Regions from separate parts of the Streptomyces sp. NBC_00057 genome, predicted to be linked through region 1. Evidence: riboswitches for the same ligand, from Rfam matches in the RefSeq annotation. Region 1 holds a riboswitch; each other region holds the start of a gene.
The links. Region 1 has a riboswitch for thiamine pyrophosphate ahead of OG953_RS40730 (cytosine permease). Riboswitches for the same ligand answer to the same signal wherever they lie in the genome.
Positions count from the first base shown of each region.

Region 2: linked by a shared signal. The riboswitch ahead of thiC (phosphomethylpyrimidine synthase ThiC) and the one ahead of OG953_RS40730 (cytosine permease) in region 1 are both predicted to bind thiamine pyrophosphate.
Region 3: linked by a shared signal. The riboswitch ahead of OG953_RS12575 (thiamine ABC transporter substrate binding subunit) and the one ahead of OG953_RS40730 (cytosine permease) in region 1 are both predicted to bind thiamine pyrophosphate.
Region 4: linked by a shared signal. The riboswitch ahead of thiO (glycine oxidase ThiO) and the one ahead of OG953_RS40730 (cytosine permease) in region 1 are both predicted to bind thiamine pyrophosphate.

Region 1 covers NZ_CP108256.1:8,648,657-8,654,199, reverse strand. The annotation lists gene thiD (bifunctional hydroxymethylpyrimidine kinase/phosphomethylpyrimidine kinase) at 1-304, opposite strand, end outside; gene thiE (thiamine phosphate synthase) at 301-978, opposite strand; gene thiM (hydroxyethylthiazole kinase) at 975-1,784, opposite strand; partial or broken gene OG953_RS40730 (cytosine permease) at 1,857-2,378, opposite strand; TPP riboswitch at 2,421-2,515, opposite strand; gene OG953_RS40725 (hypothetical protein) at 2,698-2,847, shown strand; gene OG953_RS40720 (SpoIIE family protein phosphatase) at 2,815-3,222, opposite strand; gene OG953_RS40715 (hypothetical protein) at 3,266-3,526, opposite strand; gene OG953_RS40710 (alpha/beta hydrolase) at 3,742-4,770, opposite strand; gene OG953_RS40705 (phosphodiester glycosidase family protein) at 4,826-5,543, opposite strand, start outside.
Region 2 covers NZ_CP108256.1:4,571,583-4,577,125, forward strand. The annotation lists gene OG953_RS21475 (hypothetical protein) at 102-332, opposite strand; gene thiC (phosphomethylpyrimidine synthase ThiC) at 1,265-3,055, opposite strand; TPP riboswitch at 3,048-3,181, opposite strand; gene OG953_RS21485 (YibE/F family protein) at 3,252-4,574, shown strand; gene OG953_RS21490 (SsgA family sporulation/cell division regulator) at 4,655-5,092, opposite strand; gene OG953_RS21495 (IclR family transcriptional regulator) at 5,194-5,543, opposite strand, start outside.
Region 3 covers NZ_CP108256.1:2,721,104-2,726,646, reverse strand. The annotation lists gene frr (ribosome recycling factor) at 1-36, shown strand, start outside; gene OG953_RS12585 (phosphatidate cytidylyltransferase) at 36-1,121, shown strand; gene rlmN (23S rRNA (adenine(2503)-C(2))-methyltransferase RlmN) at 1,223-2,329, shown strand; TPP riboswitch at 2,371-2,487, shown strand; gene OG953_RS12575 (thiamine ABC transporter substrate binding subunit) at 2,562-3,671, shown strand; gene OG953_RS12570 (ABC transporter permease) at 3,818-5,431, shown strand; gene OG953_RS12565 (ABC transporter ATP-binding protein) at 5,434-5,543, shown strand, end outside.
Region 4 covers NZ_CP108256.1:6,656,660-6,662,202, forward strand. The annotation lists gene pknB (Stk1 family PASTA domain-containing Ser/Thr kinase) at 1-1,445, opposite strand, end outside; gene OG953_RS31365 (thiazole synthase) at 1,567-2,361, opposite strand; gene thiS (sulfur carrier protein ThiS) at 2,364-2,582, opposite strand; gene thiO (glycine oxidase ThiO) at 2,579-3,763, opposite strand; TPP riboswitch at 3,760-3,874, opposite strand; gene OG953_RS31380 (NAD(P)/FAD-dependent oxidoreductase) at 4,331-5,543, shown strand, end outside.

The sequences.
Region 1 (5,543 bases):
CCGGGGCCGCCACGTCCGACAACAGCTCGGCGACCACCGTGACCAGCTCGGGAGAGGAGAGCATCCCCGTCTTGACCGCCTGGACACCGATGTCGTCCACGACACTGCGGTACTGCGCGCGCACCGCCTCGACGGGGAGTTCCCATGCGCCCTGCACGCCCAGGGAGTTCTGTGCCGTGACAGCCGTGAGCACGCTCATTCCGTGGGCGCCGAGCGCCAGCATGGTCTTCAGGTCGGCTTGGATTCCGGCTCCTCCGCCGGAGTCGGATCCAGCGATCGTCAGCACGCGGGGCGGCGCGGTCATGCGTGGTTCTCCTCTCGGTTGCGGGTCCACGCCCGGGCGTATGCGTGGGCCGCTGCTCGGGGGTCCTCGGCGGCGCAGATGCCGGAGACGGCGGCGGCACCCACCGCCCCGGCATCCCGCAGGCGTGGCAGGTCGGCCGGGGTGACGCCGCCGATGGCCACGGCCGGCAGGTCGCTGAGCCGGACGAGGCGGGCGAACCCGGCGTGGCCGAGTGCGGCCGGGGCATCCGCCTTGGTCCGGGTCGCGTGCAGCGCGCCGATGCCGATGTGGTGGACGCGTGCCGGATCCTCGGCGGCGGCGCGCAGTTCGTCGGGGGTGGCGGCGCTCAGGCCCAGGACCGCGTGCTCACCGATCAGTTCGCGTACCGTGGCCGGCGGCAGATCCGACTGGCCGACGTGGACCCCGGTGACGCGCGCCCCGGCTGCCCGGGCCGCCAGGAACACGTCCACCCGGTCGTTGATGATCAGCGCCACCCGTTCGGGGACGACGGCAGCCACCTCCAGGACCGTCCGCAGGAACGCCCTCCCGGCGGCGTACTTCTCCCGGATCTGCACGGCAGTGACGCCTCCGGCCACGGCCCGGGCGACTGTCTCGGCCACGCTCCGGCCGCGGGCCGCGCACTGGGCTGCGTCCGTGACCAGGTAGACCGACAGATCCACCGGTGCCGCGGTCACGAGAGCACCGCCCGCTCGGCGAGGTCGGATACCTCCAGCGCGGCGAGCGCGTCCAGGAACGAGACGGCGAAGCTGCCGGGCCCGGAGGCCTCCTTCGCGGCGAACTCGGCGGCGACCGTGTACGCGGTCACGGCGGCCACCGTCGCGGCGAACCGGTCCTCGTCGACCGCCGCGAAGGCCGCCATCACCGCACCCAGCGCACAGCCGCCACCTGTCACCCGGGTCAACAGGGCATCCCCATGGGCGTTCCGGGCACTTCGCACCCCGTCGGTGACGAAGTCGACAGGCCCCGACACGGCGACCACGCAGTCGGTTGTACGGGCCAGCGCGCGTGCTGATTCCTCGGCGGCCTCGACGCCGTGGGAGGAATCCACGCCGCGCCCGCCACCGCCCGCGCCCGCGAGCGCGATGATCTCGGACGCGTTGCCCCGGATCACAGTCGGCCGCAGCTCCAGGAGCTCTCGTGCCAGCGAGGTGCGTACCGGCAGGGCGCCGACCGCCACCGGGTCGAGCACCCACGGCGTACCGGCCGAAGCCGCCGCCCGCGCGGCCTCGACCATGGCGGAGCGCTGTTCCGCGTGCGGGGTGCCGAGATTGACCAGGACGCCTGAGGCGATCCGGGCGAACGGGCCGGCCTCTTCCGGAATGTCGACCATGGCCGGTGAAGCGCCCAGTGCCAGCAGGACGTTGGCGGTGAACCCCGTGACCACCGAGTTGGTCAGGCACTGCACCAGCGGGGAGTCCGCCCGCACGCGTGCGAGGACCTGCGGGACGAGGACGGTGTGATCGGCGGATGTCGAGGGCATTCGAAGTCGCTCCGTGCGGGAGGGAATGGTGTCGGGACGCCGCGGAACTCGGGATCCGTCGGCCGACGGCGGTCAGTCCTGCGGCCGGTGACGCAGCCGCAGCGGGGCGTATACCGCCAGGGCCACGAGGAACGCCACGTAGTACGAGAGGTCGGCGCCGTGCAGGGCAGCCGCCACCGGGCCCACGTACAGACTGGTGTCCATGAACGGTACGGCGGCGGCGAAGGCGACGACGAACGCCGGCAACGGGGGCCATCCGGGCTGTGCCCGGGCGGTCTCGGCGGCGAGGTCGATCGCGGCGCCGCCCCTGGCCCGGGCCCGGGCGAGCCAGTCGACGACGACGATCGCCACGAATCCGGGAATCCAGTAGCCGACGAACAGCAGCACGTTCTGGAAGCGGGCCGTGGTGTCAGCAGCGTGCATCCACAGCACCAGAGGGAAGCCGAGCACGGCGGCGAGGGCGGCAGCCGCCGGGCGCGGAAGACGCACTCCCACGGTCTGCAGCGCCAAGGAACCGCTGTAGTCGTTCATGGCCTTGCTACTGAGGGCCGCCAGCGCCACGGCGAGCAGCCCGAACGCGCCCAGCGCCCCGCCGGTCTGTCGGCCGTCGGCGGGCAGACCGCCGGATACATGCGCCAAAGGCATGGAAGACATCCCTCCGCCAGTACGAACTGGTTCAGGTTCGACGGGTGTGATCTCAGCCCTCGGACGGGGCACCCCGTGTCCGGTACGACGGACAGACTAACCCGATCGCTCCGGCCCTCACATCGCCGGGACCGGTACTCCGAAGGGATCTCGGACAGGAGCGAGGGGTTGCTCGGCCCGGATGGTCTTGCCGTCGAGGTCGTAGTGGGCGCCCCAACGGGAGGTAAGCCGGGTCACCCCCGCGGCCGCACTCGTCGCTGGTGCGCGCGTGGCGCAGGTGCAAGGCGCTGAGACTGCCGTGGGAGACCTCGCCGGTGAGGACTTCGACGCGGATGAGGCGCGGGGAGAGTGGGCCGCGCGCGTGCCGGTGGCGTCGACGACCAGCTCACTGACCATCAGTTCGGTGGTGAACGGGTGATTCCAGGCCCCCGGTCGGCAAGCTGACGGGTGGTGAGGGTACGGGCGCGGGCGACCTGCGCGGGGTCGACCAGCAGCTCCCAGCGGACGGCCCGTCCTGCCCGCAGAAGGCGGGGCGGGCAAGGAGCAGGGGCGCGTCACCGGATCGGGGCCCGGTCAGCAGGGTGGTCGCCACGGCATCGCAGAGCTGCTCGAGTGGTCGTGCGGGGCCGACCATGGTACGCGGCAGTTGGTCGGGCCCGGCGTCGACATCCCGGTCCGGTGCCTGGAGGATTCCGTCGGTGCACAGCGCGAGGACGGAGCCTTCCGCGAGTCGGCGTTCAGCGCTTTCGACGGGCAGCCCGCCGCGCGGCCTGCCCCAGCGCCTCACCGTCATCGCAGCACGTGACCACCGCAATACCCTCGTTCCGCGTACTCGCTCACTTCTGGCTGAGCTTGATGTGCTCGGTCAGGTTGCCGAGCTCGCTGCCGAGTTTCTGCACGGGGTCGGCGAAGGAGGTCAGGGCGGACTCGATGTCGACCGCTGCGGCCGTGTGATGCTCCATGACGGCTGCGTGCTCCAGCCGTGCCCACACGGCGGCTTCGGCCACCAGCGCGTCGCGCTGAGGACTGGCAACCGGGTGCTGGGATGCCTGGGTGAGCAGCTCGCGGGCCTTCTGGCCGGGGGTGCTGTCGTTCATGGACCGAATCTTTCCAGCGGAGGCGGGGCGACGGGCGATTTCGGGGGCGGGACACACGGACCGAGCCGGTGGTGGAACTGGCACAGCATGCAGACGAGATCGCCTAACCGGTGACGGTCCCACGGTCCCCCTTGCCCGGCCGGGGGCTCGTCCCATACACGGCTTGCCATGGCGCGGCAGGGATGCCCGGGCGGATGCTCTCGGCACATGGCAGTTCAGCCGTCGACCCGCAAGGCCTGCAGCAGCATCGGCAGCGAGGAGTGCAACTCACGCTGCCAGTACGCCCAGCCGTGGGTCCCGGGTCCGTAGAAGTTGGTCTTCACGTGCTTCGCACCCCTGCGTTCGAGCTCGCTCGCAAGGGCCTGGTTCTGCCTGTTGAAGTCCGTTTCGAGCGCGCTCGTGCTGCCCGGCGGGTCCAAGGGGCCGGTGGTGCCGTCACCGCACGACAGGTAGACGGGGATCGACCTGAGGCGCTCGGCCAGGTGGAACGGGTCGTGGGCCGCCCAGATGTCACGTTGCGCAACCGGGTCGCCCCAGACCCTCAGCGGGTCGTTGCCCTGACCGGCGAAGAACCCCATGATGCGGTTCACCGACTCGTCGTTGAGCAGCGGGTGCACAGAGCCGGAGTACGCCGCGGCCGCCTTGAACATCCCGGGGTGCCGGGCGGCATACAGCAGGGCGCCCTGGCCGCCCATCGAAAGCCCCGCCACTACGCGGTTCCTGCTCGCCCCCCAATCGTGCTCGAGGAGGAGGCGCAGCTCCTTGGTGTGGAAGGTCTCCCACGCCGGGTCACCGCCCTGGCCGTAGTTCCACCAGTCGCTGTACCAGCCGTTCCAGCCGGCCTCCGGCATGACCACGAGGACGTCGCGCAGGCTGTCGGTCCGCGCGACGTCGGTCCGACTGGTCCACGACGTGTAGTCCCCGCAGCAGCCGTGCAGCAGCCAGAGGGTCGGCCAGTGCCGGCTCCGGTCGCCCGGGTCCCAGCCACCGGGCGTGAGCAGACGCACGTTCACCGTCCGGCCGCCGAGAGCCGGTGAACGGACCGCCAAGTCGACCTGCCGGTCGGCGACCTGGGTTACCGCGACGACCTCGGCACCCCGGGACGAGGGCCCGAACCCGCCCGCTTCCCCGGCGGGTGACACCGTCGACGCGGTGGCCGGCGCCGGCGGGGTGGACGCCAGGGTGAGCAACAGCGCGGCAAGGACGAGCAGGAGGCGGGCTCGGCGGATCGGGATGTCGGTCATGGCGGCTCCTGGCGGTTGGTGGTCGCCGGCTCGGGCGTTCTCGGACCGGGCTGGGTCAGCCCCGGTCGGGCAGGATCAGCAGTGCGTCCCCGACGGGGCGTTCACCGGCCGCGTCGGACGGGTCGTTGATCACCTCTCCGTCCACCACCATCGTGGTCGACCCGCCGCCGTCAAGATTGACCGCGTCGCGCAGGCCGAGTGCCCGGGCGACGGCGGCGCTCTCGGGGATACTCAGCCCGAGCGCGTCCGTGCTGCGTCCGTCGGCCGTGACCAGTACGGTCCTGCCGGCGGCGTCCACCCCGGCCAGCGTGCGTGGATTGCGCTTGTGCATCCAGCCGTAGTAGAAGCTCGCGTTGCCGGGCTGCACCATCCCGTCGGTTGCAGGCGTGACGTGCAGGCGCCCGTCGCGGACCAGTTCGGGACCACCGTTGAGGATGCTGGTCGCCGGTGACGGAGAGACCTTGCGGCCGCTGCCGTCCCGCAACGTCCTCTCGACGCGCAGGGGCCGGCCGACCTGCGCCAGGGCGGCCAGGGCGGCGACGCGGGTGCCGGTCGCCTGCACGGAGCTGCCGCCGGCCGGCAGCGGTCCGCCGCGTGGTGAGCGCATCTCCAGGACCCGTCCGCGGGTGTCCAGTACGGCCTCGAGGCCGTCGCCCCGCGGCGTCTGCCGACCGTATTCAGGCGTGAAGGCGACGAGCTCGTCGCGGTCGGTGCAGGTCACGTCGTGCAGGGGCAGCGAGGTCGGCGTGTCGTCGACGGTGCCGCCGCAGTTC
Region 2 (5,543 bases), 4.1 Mb from region 1:
CTCAGCGACCACGCTCAGCCCGCCCCGTTCCGCTGCTGGCAATGCGCTGAGGTTCGGCGTGGATCGGCTCTGTTCGCGCCTGTTGGTGTCAGACACTGATGTCAGACATCAGCTATGGGGCGGGCCACTGCCCGCATAGAGATCAGGACGATGATCACGGTGATCAGCTGTGTTGAGGCGTCCAAGACAGCGGTGATGGCTTCCTGGCCCACAACGCAGCAGGCGATAGCGGCCGCGGTGATCAATCGGGGGTTGTCAGTGAACTGTGCGACAGTTTGATTGATGGCAGCAGTCCGAGTTGGGACGCTGGCATCCAGGTGCTGGGAGGGCATGCTTCTCCTGCGCTTCAGGGGGCGCCCGTCTCTCGCCAAAGTGGTCGGGCGCTCCCGGTCGTTTTCTCCGGACAGCCCCATGGTGGCGTACAGCACCGACAAGCAAGACGCCCGACATTGGCGGGCAAGGCGAGTCGCGCCAAATCCCTTGCCGGGCGCAGCGGTTTCACGTGAAACACCCCATTCGTGAGGGCCTACGTGAGTTCTTGAGACCCCTCACGCACACCACCGCCCCCAGCCCACAACTCTCCCCAGCTCCCATCCCGTCCGCCTTCGACCCACACACCGTGGAGCAGTCGTGGTTCAGGGCGTCAAGGTGGAGCGCGCCACTGTACGAACGACCTGGACGCCCTGGGCCGCGACTGCTCGGCTCTGCCTGGGTCGAAGGTGGCCGGGATGGGAGCCCACGACGCTCGCCATGCTCCGGCCGGCACTCGCGAACGGCGCCCCGTCCATCCCGGAGTCTGAGCGCCCCCGCCGGAGGCATGTCTTGAAGCCGCGGGCTTTGGTCTCGACTCATGCCCTCGGGCCTACACAGCGGGCGCGCGTCGGCGGCGGCAGCGCCGAGCGGGCCGAAGGCAGGAGCGCGGGCGCAGCCAGAGCCGGGAAGCGCGCCCGGCGGAGCGGAGCGCAGCCGGGTGCCTTGAACCCGCAGAGAAAGTTGTAACTCTCAGCCAGGCTGGGCCGGAAGTGCTGCGTACGCTGCGAGCCGGTGCCACCCTGTTCAGAGCTGACGGCAACGACGGCACACAGAGGCTGTTGATCACGACCACCAGCGATTAGCCGGGCGGAAGGCGCAGCCCCCGCCCAACGGCCTGCCCGATCCTATGGATCAGAAGGTTGCAGGTTCGAATCCTGCCGAGTGCGCACCGATTCTGAGACCGACAGCGTCCCCCAGAAGGTATGCCGGGGGACGCTGAGACGACAGAAGATCAGTCCGCAATTGGCAGATACAGCCGGTTGCCCTGCGCCGCGAACTCGGCGGACTTGGCGAGCATTCCGGCAGCGACCTCATCTTCGCTGGTCACAGCTCCATCAGGGCCGAATTGCTCTGTGATGCTTCTACTGATCTTCATCGAGCAGAACTTCGGGCCGCACATCGAGCAGAAGTGCGCCGTCTTCGCCGGCTCGGCCGGAAGCGTCTCGTCGTGGAACTCCCGAGCCGTGACCGGGTCGAGAGCCAGATTGAACTGGTCCTCCCAGCGGAATTCGAAACGGGCGTCGGAGAGCGCGTCGTCCCAGTCCTGCGCCCCCGAGTGCCCCTTGGCAAGGTCCGCCGCATGGGCCGCGATCTTGTACGTGATGACGCCGGTCTTCACATCGTCCCGGTTGGGCAGTCCGAGGTGCTCCTTGGGCGTGACGTAGCAGAGCATCGCCGTGCCCCACCATGCGATCATCGCCGCACCGATGCCCGAGGTGATGTGGTCGTACGCCGGGGCGACATCGGTGGTCAGCGGTCCGAGCGTGTAGAAGGGCGCCTCCTCGCAGATCTCCTGCTGGAGGTCGATGTTCTCCTTGATCTTGTGCATCGGGACATGGCCCGGGCCCTCGATCATGGTCTGAACGCCGAACCGCTTGGCGATCGTGTTCAGCTCACCGAGCGTGCGCAGTTCGGCGAACTGGGCCTCGTCGTTGGCGTCGGCGATCGATCCGGGGCGCAGCCCGTCGCCCAGCGAGTACGTCACGTCGTAGGTGGCGAGGATCTCGCAGAGCTCCTCGAAGTGCTCGTACAGGAACGATTCCTTGTGGTGCGCGAGGCACCACGCTGCCATGATCGAGCCGCCGCGGGAGACGATGCCGGTCTTGCGGCGGGCGGTCAGCGGGACGTACGGCAGGCGCACGCCGGCGTGGACCGTCATGTAGTCGACGCCTTGCTCGGCCTGTTCGATGACGGTGTCCTTGTAGATCTCCCAGGTCAGCTCCTCGGCCCGGCCGTCGACCTTTTCGAGGGCCTGGTAGAGGGGAACGGTGCCGATCGGCACGGGGGAGTTGCGCAGAACCCACTCACGGGTGGTGTGAATGTTGCGGCCGGTGGAAAGGTCCATGACCGTGTCGGCGCCCCAGCGCGTCGCCCATGTCATCTTCTCCACCTCCTCCTCGATGGAGGACGTCACCGCGGAGTTGCCGATGTTGGCATTGACCTTCACCAGAAACCGCTTGCCGATGATCATCGGCTCGATCTCGGGGTGGTTGACGTTGGCCGGCAGCACGGCCCGGCCCGCGGAGATCTCCTCGCGCACCACCTCGGGTTCGACGTTCTCCCGGATCGCCACGTACTCCATCTCCGGGGTGATCTCGCCCCGGCGGGCGTACACGAGCTGGGTCACCGGCTGCCCGTCCCGGCTGCGGCGGGGCAGGCGCGGGCGGCCGGGGAAGACCGCGTCGAGGTTGCGCAGCCCGCCACGCGGCGAGGTGTGCTTGAGCCCGTCGTCCTCGGGGCGGGCGGGGCGGCCCGGGTACTCCTCGGTGTCGCCGCGCGCCGTGATCCAGTTCTCCCGCAGCGGTGCGAGCCCGCGACGGACATCGGTCTCGGTGGAGGGATCGGTGTACGGGCCCGACGTGTCGTACAGCGTCACGTCCTTGCCGTTGGTGAGGTGCACCTGACGGACCGGCACCCGGAGGTCCGGGCGTGAACCCTGGACGTACCCCTTGTGCCAGCCGATGGACTTCCCGGCCTCGTCGCTCTGGTTCGAGGCAGGCGTGCGTGCATCCGATGTGGTCATGAGACCTACTCCCTACGCCGGCATTACCCGGTAACAGGTTCGGCGGTCGGCGCAGCCTCTCCCGTACAGATGTACGGATATCAGCGCCCTCTCAGCCCGGTGCTCCGAGCTCCCGCGTGTGCAAAGGTTCCTCCACGCTAGCGCCCTGTCCGGCGTAATGAACAGACGGCCCTTCTCTTCTTGCGATGATCGGCCGGTGACGTCCCCCCATACCGACCCCGAACCGCAGGGCCATCAGCACGGCCACTCGCACAGCCATGGCCCTGCCGCGCCGGTCTCCAAACATCTGCGCAAGGTCATCGCGGCCGTACTGATCCCGTTCACCACCGCGGTCGTCGTCGGCCTGGTGGTGCTCTGGCCGGGCGGCGCGCCCCCGCACGAGCGGACCGGCGTCGGCTTCGACCGGCAGACCCAGCAGGGAAAGGTGGTGAATATCGACAAGGTGGACTGCAAGGACGTGAACGCCGCCCAGACACCCACCAGCGGCGAGACCACCCCGCCGTCGGACAGCGGGCCCGGGCTGTGCGAGAAGGCCACCATCGAGGTGACGACCGGTCACGACAAGGGCCGGACCTTCGTCGAGATCGTCCAGCCGGACGCACCCCGTCAGTTGCACGAAGGGCAGGGCGTGGTCGTGGCGTACGCCCCCGACGCACCCCATGATCTGCAGTACTCGGTGACGGATGTGAACCGGAAGTTCCCGATGACGCTGCTGGCCGGGATCTTCGCCCTGGTCGTGATCGCGGTGGGCAGGATGCGTGGGGTGATGGCACTGGTCGCGCTCGCCGTGTCGTTCGCCGTGCTGACCCTGTTCATCCTCCCGGCCATCCTCCAGGGCTCGAATCCACTGCTCGTCGCGGTGGTCGGGGCAAGTGCGATCATGCTGATCGCGCTCTACATGTGCCACGGCCTGACCGCCCGCACGTCGGTCGCGGTGATCGGCACACTGATCTCACTGCTGCTGATCGGGCTGCTCGGGTCGCTCTTCATCGGCTGGGCGAGCCTGACCGGCAACACCGACGACAGCACCGGCCTCATCCACGGCCTGTACCCGCACATCGACATGAGCGGTCTGCTGCTGGCCGGTGTCATCATCGGCTCGCTCGGGGTGCTCGACGATGTGACGGTCACCCAGACATCGGCGGTCTGGGAGCTGCACCAGGCGAACCCGACGATGGGTGCTCGGGGGCTCTACCGGGCAGGGATCAGGATCGGGCGCGATCACATCGCCTCGGTCGTCAATACGCTGGTGCTCGCCTACGCGGGCGCCGCACTGCCGCTGCTGCTGCTGTTCTCGATCGCCCAGAGCAGCGTGGGGACTGTGACCAACAGCGAGCTGGTGGCGGAGGAGATCGTACGAACGCTGGTCGGTTCGATCGGACTGGTCGCCTCGGTGCCGGTGACGACGGTGCTCGCGGCGCTGGTCGTCTCCGCGGACCGCACAGGGGTCGGCGCGGAATTCGGAGCTTCGGCACCCGTACGGACCGGGAAAGGCCATCGTCGTAGGACGAAGCCTTGAACGTCTCCGTACGGAGAGCGATTCACCCATTCGGCAGGTGTTACGTTCGACCGGCGGGCCGGTCGGCGGCGCCGTCCTCGTCAGCCGGCGTTCTGTTCCTCGGCGAGGATCCGGCCCAGGGCCTCTTCCAGGTTGCCCTCGAAGTCACCCAGCGTGCACTCCTGCCCGAGCGGCACGAGTTTGTCCGTCCGGTCGAGAAAGGCCACAAGTGGTGCCGTACCGGCCCTGAAGAGGGCGCGATCCGTGCCCACCTGAAGTCGGATATGTACGTCGGACAGCCCCTCGGGCTCCGTGGGCCCGATATGCACATCACCGTCGCCACTGGGGCTGTTGAGACCGTCGAGCAGCAGCTCACGGCCGAATGCCCAGGTGACGGGGGCGTCGCCGGGCAGATGGAAGGTCATCCGGATCGCATACGGATCGCACACTTCGTACCGGAGCTCCACCGGGATCCGGAAAGAGAGTTCCTCGGAGACGAGGAAGCTCATCATGACCTCAGCTTGAACCGACTCGCGCATCGTCCAACCCCGCAGTAGATGAATCTGGCCAGGAATGATCCCCCATGGCCCTATTGACGCCATCGTGGTGCACGCGATAGCAGATCACAAGGAGTGATTTTTCAGATACTGATAGAGAACACGAAGGAGCGCAAGAGGCTGGCCACTTCGCCACGTAGTTGTTCGACTGCGGGGAGCAATCGATCTTCCTGCTCCAGGGGTACCGAAATCGCCATCGCGGCGGCAATGAATCCGGCTGTGATCGGGATGGCAGCGCAGACCGTCCCCAAGGCGTACTCCTGTCGTTCGATGACAGGTTCCATTCGTTCCAACGACCGCAATCGTTCAAGAAACGCCGGGCGGTCCCTCACTGAGTAGCGGGTCAGCGGCCGCACAGGGTGCCGGTCCAGATGGTCCTCGCGGGCCTTCTCGTCGAGCTGGCTCAGCAGACACTGACCGATCGCATGGGCGT
Region 3 (5,543 bases), 5.9 Mb from region 1:
CTCAAGCACAAGGAAGCCGAGCTGCTCGAAGTCTGATGAACGACTCTTCCTGGGGCGCCCCGCGGGGAGCCGGTCACTGGGGTGTGCCCGCGACGCAGGCCGCTCCGGCGGGTCCTGCATACGATGTGCATGACGCCCAGCAGACTCGGCCCATGCCCATAGTGCCGGACGTTCCCGACACAGGTAGAGACGCTGACGACCGTGATGGCAGGGAACAGGGGGCCGCACGCCTGGGCGGCGGCCCCCTGTTCCGTGACGAGAAGCCGCAGGAGCCCATGTCCACCGCGCCACCGCCCCCGCAGAAGAAACGTGCGGGCCGTGATCTGCGATCCGCAATAGGGGTCGGTGTGGGGCTCGGCGCCGTCATCGTCGCCTCGCTGTTCATCGTGAAGGCCGTCTTCGTCGGTGTGATCGCCGTCGCCGTCGTCGTGGGCCTTTGGGAGCTCACTTCCCGGCTGGAGGAGCGCAAGGGCATCAAGGCGCCGCTCATCCCGCTGGCGGTCGGTGGCGCGGCGATGGTGGTGGCCGGATACGCACGCGGCGCCGAGGGCGCCTGGGTGGCGATGGCGCTGACCGCACTCGCGGTGCTCGTCTGGCGGATGACCGAGCCTCCCGAGGGCTACCTCAAGGACGTTACGGCCGGCGTGTTCGCCGCGTTCTACGTACCGTTCCTGGCCACCTTCGTCGCCATGCTCCTGACCGCGGACGACGGGCCTCAGCGGGTGCTCACCTTCCTGCTGCTGACCGTGGTCAGCGACACGGGTGCGTACGCCGTCGGCTGGCGCTTCGGCAAGCACAAGCTCGCGCCGCGCATCAGCCCCGGAAAGACCCGCGAGGGCCTGTTCGGGGCCGTCGCCTTCGCGATGGTCGTCGGCGCGCTGTGCATGCAGTTCCTGATCGACGGCGGTTCCTGGTGGCAGGGACTGCTGCTGGGGCTCGCGGTCGCGGCCAGTGCCACTCTCGGTGACCTGGGCGAGTCGATGATCAAGCGGGACCTCGGGATCAAGGACATGGGCACGCTGCTGCCGGGCCACGGCGGCATCATGGACCGGCTGGACTCGCTGCTGCCGACCGCCCCGGTGGTCTGGCTGCTGTTGGTGCTGTTCGTGGGTTCCGGCTGATCCCCGAGTTCTACCGCCCTGACCTGGGCTTTTGCGAGTGAGGGTCCGTTGTCCACAGGGCGGCGGGCCCTCACTGTTCTGTCTGCGACACTGGATGAACCATGCCTAAGCCCGGAGAACTCACTTTCGTCGCGCCCCGCGGAGCCAAGAAGCCGCCGCGGCACCTCGCCGACCTCACGCCCGCCGAGCGCAAGGAAGCGGTCGCCGCGATCGGCGAGAAGCCGTTCCGCGCCCAGCAGCTCTCACAGCACTACTTCGCGCGGTACGCGCACGACCCGGCCGAGTGGACCAACATCCCGGCCGGTTCGCGGGACAAGCTCGCCGAGGCGATGTTCCCCGACCTGATGTCGGTGGTCCGCCACATCAGCTGTGACGACGACACCACCCGTAAGACGCTGTGGAAGCTGCACGACGGGACGCTCGTCGAGTCCGTCCTGATGCGCTACCCGGAGCGGGTGACGATGTGCATCTCGTCGCAGGCGGGATGCGGGATGAACTGCCCGTTCTGCGCCACGGGACAGGCCGGTCTCGACCGCAATCTGTCGACCGCGGAGATCGTCCACCAGATCGTGGACGGCATGCGCGCGCTGCGCGACGGGGAGGTCCCCGGTGGTCCGGCGCGGCTCTCCAACATCGTCTTCATGGGCATGGGCGAGCCGCTCGCCAACTACAACCGGGTGGTCGGCGCGATCCGTCGGCTGACCGACCCGGAGCCGGACGGGCTGGGGCTCTCGCAGCGCGGGATCACCGTCTCCACCGTGGGCCTGGTGCCCGCGATGCTCCGCTTCGCCGACGAGGGCTTCAAGTGCCGCCTCGCCGTCTCCCTGCACGCACCGGACGACGAGCTGCGCGACACGCTCGTCCCTGTGAACACGCGCTGGAAGGTGGGCGAGGTGCTGGACGCCGCGTGGGAGTACGCGGAGAAATCCGGCCGCCGCATCTCCATCGAGTACGCGCTGATCCGGGACATCAACGACCAGGCGTGGCGCGGTGACCGGCTCGGCCGACTCCTCAAGGGTAAGCGTGTGCACGTCAATCTGATCCCGCTGAACCCGACGCCGGGCTCCAAGTGGACTGCCTCGCGGCCCGAGGACGAGAAGGCGTTCGTCGAGGCGATCGCGGCACACGGAGTGCCGGTCACCGTGCGGGACACCCGCGGCCAGGAGATCGACGGGGCCTGCGGGCAGTTGGCGGCAGCCGAGCGCTGAGGCCGGAACGGCCCGTGTAGCCTGGGCCTGAAATCAACTTCATATTCCGACAGGGGAGCGCCACAGCGCTGAGAGTGCGGCACCGAGAACAGGTCGGCCGCAGACCCTCTGAACCTCGCCCGGGTCATTCCGGGTAGGAAGTTCGGTCATCAACTCATGCTGTTGCGCCCTGCCCGCTTCTCCAGGGGCAGGGCCGCGTCTCTTCCTGGCCAAAGCCCAGGAGGAATCCACAATGAGCACCACGCGCAGAACCAAGCAGCTTGCGGCGACGGCCGTCGCCGCCGCGCTCGGCGTCACGGCACTTGCCGGATGCGGGAGTTCCGGCAAGTCGGACTCCGGTTCCGGCGGCACGAAGAGCTCCGGTTCGAAGACCGTGACCCTCGTCAGCCATGACTCCTTCAACGCCTCCAAGGATGTGCTCAAGGAGTTCACCGAGGAGACCGGCTACACCGTCAAGGTGCTGAAGAGCGGCGACGCGGGTGTCGCGCTCAACCAGGAGATCCTGACCAAGGGCTCCCCGCGCGGCGATGTGTTCTTCGGCGTCGACAACACCCTGCTCTCCCGCGCTCTCGACAGCGGTCTCTTCACGCCGTACGAGGCGAAGGGCATCGACCAGGTGGCGGCCGGCACCCAACTGGACGCCGAGCACCGGGTCACCCCGATCGACACCGGCGACATCTGCATCAACTACGACAAGAAGTACTTCGCCGACAAGAAGCTCGCGCCGCCGCAGTCCTTCGACGACCTGGCGAAGCCCGAGTACAAGAACCTCCTCGTCACCGAGAACGCCGCGACCTCCTCGCCCGGCCTCGGCTTCCTCCTCGGCACCGTCGCCACCTACGGCGAGAAGGGCTACCAGGACTACTGGAAGAAGCTGAAGAGCAACGGCGTCAAGGTCGTCGACGGCTGGGAGCAGGCGTACAACGAGGAGTTCTCCGGCTCCGCGGGCGGCAAGAAGGCCAAGGCCGACCGGCCGCTCGTCGTCTCGTACGCCTCCAGCCCGCCCGTCGAGGTGCTGTATGCGAAGCCGCAGCCGGCAGAGGCCCCGACCGGGGTCGCCACCGGGACCTGCTTCCGTCAGATCGAGTTCGCGGGTCTGCTGAACGGCGCGAAGAACGAGGCCGGCGGCAAGGCCCTGCTGGACTTCCTGATCAGTAAGAAGTTCCAGGAGGACATGCCGCTCAACATGTTCGTGAACCCGGTCACCAGGAGCGCGGAACTGCCGGAACTCTTCACGAAGTTCGGCGCGACGGTGGACAAGCCGACGACCGTCGCCCCCGACAAGATCTCCAAGAACCGTGAGCAGTGGGTCCAGTCGTGGTCCTCGCTCGTAGTGAAGTAGCGAAGACTCCCGTACGCGGAACGGACGCGGGCGGGAAGGGCGAGCATGGGGAGGGGCCGCGCGGGAAGAGGCCGCGCGCCCGCTCCGGGCACGCGAACTCGGCGCGCGCAAAGGCGTGGCGCGCGAGCGCGGTGCGGCTCGGCCTGATGGCCGTGCCCGTCGCGTTCTTCGCGCTGTTCTTCGCCTACCCCGTCGCCGCGATCGTCGGCCGCGGGCTGAAGGTGGACGGCGTCTGGCAGTTCGGCCGGATCGGCGAGGTGCTGACCCGGCCGGACATTCGCGACGTCCTCTGGTTCACCACCTGGCAGGCGCTCGCCTCGACCGCGCTGACCCTGCTGATCGCGCTGCCCGGCGCCTATGTCTTCGCCCGCTTCGACTTCCCCGGCAAACAACTGCTGCGGGCGGTCGTCACCGTGCCGTTCGTCCTGCCGACCGTCGTGGTCGGGACCGCCTTCCTGGCGCTGCTGGGACGCGGCGGGCTCCTCGACGAACTCTGGGGCGTACGGCTCGACACCACCGTCTGGGCAATTCTGCTCGCCCATGTCTTCTTCAACTACGCGGTGGTCGTGCGGACCGTGGGCGGGCTGTGGTCACAGCTCGACCCACGGCAGGAGGAGGCCGCCCGGGTGCTGGGCGCCGGCCGGTTCGCCGCCTGGCGGCGGGTCACCCTGCCGGCGCTCGCACCCGCCGTGGCCGCCGCCGCGCTGATGGTCTTCCTCTTCACCTTCACCTCCTTCGGGGTCGTACAGATCCTCGGCGGCCCGGGGTACTCCACGCTGGAGGTGGAGATCTACCGGCAGACCGCCCAACTGCTCGCCCTGCCGACAGCCGCCGTGCTGACGCTGGTGCAGTTCGCCGCGGTCGGCGCGATCCTCGCCGTCCACGCGTGGACCGTACGGCGCAGGGAGACCGCGCTGAAGCTGGTCGACCCGGCACAGACCGCCCGCAGGCCGCGCGGCGCCGGGCAGTGGGCGCTGCTCTGCGGGGTGCTGCTGACCGTGCTCGTGCTGATCCTGCTGCCGCTCGGGGTGCTGGTCGAGCGCTCGCTGGACACACCCGGCGGCCATGGCTTCGACTTCTACCGGGCCCTGCGGTCCGCCGACGCGGGCGGCGGTACGTTCCTGGTCGCCCCGCTCGAAGCGATCTGGAACTCAACTCAGTACGCACTGGTCGCGACCGTCATCGCGCTGGTCATCGGCGGGCTCGCCGCCGCGGCGCTGACCCGGCGCGCGGGGCGGCTCGTCCGCGGCTTCGACGCCTTGCTGATGCTGCCGCTCGGGGTGTCCGCGGTCACCGTCGGCTTCGGCTTTCTGATCACCCTGGACAAGCCGCCGCTGGATCTGCGGACTTCATGGATTCTGGTGCCGCTCGCCCAGGCGCTGGTCGGTGTGCCCTTCGTCGTACGGACCATGCTGCCGGTCCTGCGGGCGGTGGACGGCCGGCTGAGGGAGGCGGCCGCGGTGCTCGGGGCGTCACCCCTGCGGGCCTGGCGGGAGGTCGATCTGCCGCTGGTGCGGCGGGCGTTGCTGGTCGCGGCCGGGTTCGCGTTCGCCGTGTCGCTCGGTGAGTTCGGCGCGACGGTGTTCATCGCACGGCCGGACCGCCCGACGCTGCCGGTGGCCGTGGCCCGGCTGCTGGGGCGGGCCGGGGAGCTCAACTACGGCCAGGCGATGGCCCTCAGCACCATTCTGATGGTCGTCTGCGCCCTCTCGCTGCTGCTGCTCGAACGTATCCGCACGGACCGATCCGGGGAGTTCTAGAGATGCTGACACTGGAATCGGCCACGGTCCGCTTCGGTGAGCGGGCGGCACTCGACAGGGTGGATCTGGAGGTCGCCGAGCACGAGATCGTGTGCGTGCTGGGGCCGAGCGG
Region 4 (5,543 bases), 2.0 Mb from region 1:
ACCTCGCCCCGTCCCGTCTCCTGGCTGAACTCCTTGGTGACCATACCGGGCACCAGACCCGCCTCCTTCAGCGCGCGCCTGGCATCCCCGAGTGAGAGGTCCTGGACATCGGGCACCTTCACGGTCTCCGGACCGCGCGAGACGACGAGCGTCACCGCATCGTTCCCCCGGATGCGGGCACCGGACTCGGGGTCGCTGCTGATGACCTTGCCGCGCTCGACGGTATCGCTGTAGGCCCGTTCGACGCTCTTGAGTTCCAGGCCGGCGTCCGAGAGCCGCTCCCGGGCGGTCTTCTCGGTCTGGCCGAGCACCGAGGGGACCCGGGTGAACTGCCCGGAGTTGATGTACCAGACACCGGTGCCGATACCCAGCGCCAGCAGCACCGCGACGACCACGGCGATGACGGAGCGCCGCGGGCCGCCGTGGCGCAGGCCGTGCGGCGCGGGCTGCGGCGGTGTCGGCGGGGGCATCTCCAGCCGGCTGGTGTGGTGGGCCACGCCCTGGTCGGCCGGGAGCAGCCGCGGGATCACGCTCGTGCGGTCCTCGGCGGCGTCGTGCACCTCGGCGAGAGCCTGCGGCGGTACGGCGTCCAGCTGGGCGTCGGTGAGGCCGGAGCGGGCCTCGCGGGTCTCGGCGAGCAGCGCCACCGCGTCGAACGGGCGGAGCTCGGGGTTACGGGCGGTGGCGACGGCCACCAGGTCGTCGAGCTCGACCGGGAGCCCCGGGACGGTGGCCGACGGGGCCGGGACGTCCTCGTTGAGGTGCTGGTAGATGACCTGGGCGGGGGTGTCGCCGGCGTGCGGTTTGGAGCCGGTCAGCATCTCGTACAGGACGACACCGCAGGCGTACACATCGGTGCGGGTGTCCGCCGTGCCGTGCTCTATCTGCTCGGGGGCGAGATAGGAGACGGTGCCCAGGACGGACCCGGTGGTGTTGGTGACGGCGCCCACGGCCCGTACGAGACCGAAGTCGGCGACCTTGACCCGGCCGTCGTCCCCTATCAGGACGTTCTCAGGCTTCATGTCGCGGTGCACGAAGCCCGCGCGGTGCGCGGCGCCGAGGGCGGCGAGGACCGGCTCCAGGATGTCCAGTGCGGCCCTCGGCTGCAGGGCGCCGCGCTCGCGCAGTACGTCGCGCAGGGTGCAGCCCGCGACGTACTCCATCGCGAGGTAGACGTACTGCCCCTGGGCGCCCTGGTCGAAGACCGCGACGACATTGGGGTGCGCGAGCCGGGCCACGGACTTGGCCTCGCGGATGAAGCGCTCGACGAACGAGGCATCTGTGGCGAGCGCCGGGTGCATCACCTTGAGGGCGAGCACCCGGTCGAGCCGGGTGTCCACGGCCCGGTAGACCGTGGCCATGCCGCCCACGGCGATGCGGGCATCGACGCGGTAGCGGCCGTCGAGCAGCTGCCCGACGAGAGGGTCCTGGAGGGTCGTATCCACGCATGCGAGTCTACGAGCTGCCACGGACACGGCTCACGGCCCCGGGCAGACCCGGGGCCGTACTGCAGCCGAGCCGTGACAGGGACATGCGCGACGCAGCCGCCGGCGGCGGTCCGGTGGGTCAGAACGCCGGGCGCTCCGGGTCCAGCGCCGCGCGCCCCTCCACCGGCGACGAGGCCTCGGCGAAGTGGCGGCGCGGGATCCGGCCCGCGCGGTACGCCAGCCGCCCTCCCTCCACCGCATGACGCATCGCCGCGGCCATCAGCTCGGGTTCCTGGGCCCGGGTCACCGCGGACGCCAGCATCACCGCCGCGCACCCCAGCTCCATCGCGAGCGCCGCGTCCGAGGCCGTCCCGGCGCCCGCGTCGAGAATCACCGGCACCCGGGCCTGCTCGACGATCAGCTGGAAGTTGTGCGGATTGCGGATGCCGAGGCCGGAGCCGATGGGGGAGCCGAGCGGCATGATCGCCGCGCACCCCACGTCCTGGAGCCTGCGGGCCAGCACCGGGTCGTCATTGGTGTACGGAAGCACCGTGAAGCCGTCGTCCACCAGGGTCTCCGCGGCGTCCAGCAGCTCGATCGGGTCGGGCAGCAGGGTCCGCTCGTCGGCCACGACCTCCAGCTTGATCCAGTCGGTGTCCAGCGCCTCGCGGGCCAGCCGGGCGGTCAGCACGGCCTCGCCCGCGGTGAAGCAACCTGCCGTGTTCGGCAGCACGCGGATGGAGAGCCGCTGGAGCACGGAGAGCACCGAGCCCTGCACGGTCGGATCGAGGCGGCGCATCGCGACGGTGGTGAGCTCGGTACCGGAGGCGGTCAGGGAGCGTTCCAGCACGTCGAGGCTGGGCGCTCCGCCGGTTCCCATGATCAACCGGGAGCCGAAGGCGGTATCGCCGAGGGCGAAGAGGTCGTCGGACATGGTCAGCCTCCCTGGACCGCGGTCAGGACCTCGACGCGGTCACCGTCACCGAGTGCGGCGGTGGACCACCGGCCGCGCGGGACGACGGTCTCGTTGACGGCGGCCGCGACGCCGGAGTGCGCGGCGGTCAGGGTGGCGACAAGGGTGTCCAGGGTGGTGCCCGCGGCGAGGAGACGGACCTCGCCGTTCACGGACACGGAGAGGGGTGCGGGATCGGTCATGCGGGCTGCTCCTGACGTACGGAGACGGCGGCGGACGAGAAACGGTGCGGGGTGAAGGGGCGGGCCACCTCGGGCAGCTCGCCTGTGGTGAGGAGCTCTGCCATGACGTCACCGGTGACGGGGGTCAGCAGCACCCCGTTGCGGTGGTGGCCGGTGGCGAGGTGGAGGCCGGGCAGGGCGGTCGGGCCGAGCAGCGGGGCGTTGTCGGGGGAAGCGGGGCGCAGGCCGGCCCCGGTCTCGGTGAGCGGCAGCTCGGTGATGCCGGGCACCAGCTCGTGGGCGTCCCGCAGCAGCTCGTAGACGCCGCCCGCGGTGACGGTGGCGTCCCAGCCCATCTCCTCGCTGGTGGCGCCGACGACCAGTTCGCCGTTCTCGCGCGGTACGAGATAGACATGGCTGCCCCGGACCACGGCCCGGACCGTCCGGGTGAGGAACGGTGCGTACGCGGCGGGCACGGTCAGCCGCAGCACCTGCCCCTTCACCGGCCGGACCGGCGGCACGACCTCGTCCGGCAGCCCCGGGAGCCGGCCACTGAGGCTGCCCGCGGCGAGCACGACCTGGTCGGCGGCGAGCTCCGTACCCCCGGCGAGCACGGCTCCGGCGGCCCGGTCGCGTATCACCGTCAGGCGCTCCACCCAGCCGCGGTGGAAGACCACCCCGGCCCGCTCGCAGGCGGTCAGCAGTGCGGCGGCCAGCAGGCGGGGATCGATCTGGTGGTCGCCCTCGACCCGCAGACCGCCGCGGACGCCCGGCGCGAGCATCGGCTCCAGGCGGCGGCACTCGCGGCCGGTGAGCCACTCCGACTCCAGGCCCGAACGCTGCTGCAGGGCGTGAAGGTCCCGCAGATGGGCACGGTCGTCGGAGTCCAGCGCGACGGCCAGGGTGCCGCAGGCGCGGAAGCCGGTCTCCTGTCCGCTCGCCGCCTCCAGCTCGGCCGCGAAGGCCGGATAGCGGGCGGCCGAGGCGACATTGAGGCCCAGCAGCATCTGTTCGCCGTAGTGGAGTTCGGTGACGGCGGCCAGCATGCCGGCCGCCACCCGGGCGGCTCCGCCACCCGGTTCGGGATCGACGACCGCGGTGCGCAGTCCGCGTTGCGCGGCCCGCCAGGCGGTCACCAGACCGATGATCCCGCCCCCGATGACAAGGACATCGGATCCGTTCCCGTTCCGAGAAGAACGCATGGGTGCCCAACCCCTCCCTTCGCCGGCATGACCCGGATCAGGTTCGTACGGTCGAAGGCCGCTCCAGCCTCCCTCTCAGCCCGGTGCGTCCGGGCTCCCGCGAGTGTTTTACGTTGGCCACCCTAAACCGTTCCTGGGCAGTGAGCAGGAACAGGTCCTGTCCCACCGGCACGCCCCGAACGGTCTTGGGCGCACTGGTCCTCCGCTTTCGCCTCCTGGGCGGCGACGCATATCCCGTATGCGGTCCGTCCCAGGTGGGTGGAATCCCTACGACCTGGTCATGTGGGTGTGGCCAGAGGCGACGGGGAGGCCCCGAACCATTACTCCGGTGATACGGGGGCCCCGACTGCTGACGCCACACTCGGCGTCCCAGATCGCACCGCGCACATTACGCACACATGGCCGGGCATACCCACAGATCGTCACACTGTTCACCCAATCGTGCCCATGTTCGCCAAAACCGGGCGCTGGTCGAGCAGCTGTGAACCGAGTTGCAGAGCAGCGGGACGAGCACGGTCGAAGAGCTCCCCCTTTCCTGACGATTCGTCAGATGCGTAAGGTGTACTAGTGAGCGAGCAGCAGCAGTCAGAGCAGCCGGACCGGCAGGCAGGGCGCCGCGTCGTCATCGTCGGCGCGGGCATGGCCGGCGTGCAGACGGCGGTGGCCCTACGGGAACAGGGCTTCACCGGCTCCGTCGCCCTGATCGGCGCCGAACCGCACCAGCCCTACGACCGGCCCCCGCTGTCCAAGGCGGTACTGCTCGGCAAGGCCGAGGACTCCGCCTTCGACGTCGACTTCGACGCGCTGGACATCGATCTGCAGCTGGGCCGCGAAGTCACCGGTGTGCGGCCGGGCGCGCATGAGCTGGACACCCCGTCGGGACCCGTTGCATACGACGTCCTGGTGATCGCGACCGGCGCCGAACCGGTCGTCCTGCCCGGCGCCGAGGGGGTTCCCGGCGTCCATCTGCTGCGCACCCTCGACGACGCGGCACGGCTGCGGCCCGTACTCGACGGGCAGCACGGCGTCGTGGTCGTCGGCGCGGGCTGGATCGGTGCCGAGTTCGCCACCGCGGCCCGCGCCGCGGGCTGCGAGGTCACCGTCGTCGAGGCCGCCGACCGGCCCCTCGCGGGCGCGATGCCCGCCGAGGTCGCCGCCCCGATGACCGCCTGGTACGCCGAGAGCGGCGCCGAACTCCTCACCGGAGCCCGGGTCGCCCGCATCGAACCCGGCCGGGTGATCCTCGCGGACGGCCGCACGATCCCGGCCGGAGCGGTCGTCGTCGGAATCGGCGCACGGCCCGCCACGGGCTGGCTGGCCGGCTCCGGCATCGCGCTCGGCCCCGACGGATCGGTGACCGCCGACGGGACGCTGCGCACCTCGGTCCCCGATGTGTACGCGGTCGGTGACTGCGCCTCGTTCCCCTCCTTGCGGTACGGCGAACGCCTTCTCATCCACCACTGGGACAACGCACTCCAGGGCCCTCGGACCGCCGCCGCCAACATCATCGGGGCGGGGGCCGAGGACGGCCCGGCTCCGCGGACGTACGACCCTGTGCCGTACTTCTGGTCCGAGCAGTTCGACCGGTTCGTGCAGTACGCGGGCCACCACGGGAGCGCCGACACCCTGCTGTGGCGCGGCGATCCGGCCGGTCCCTCCTGGTCGGTGTGCTGGCTGCGGGACGACGTCCTGGTCGCGGTCCTCGCCGTCGGCCGGCCACGCGATCTGGCGCAGGGGCGCAAGCTCATCGAGGCGGGGGCACGGCTCGATCCGGAGCGGG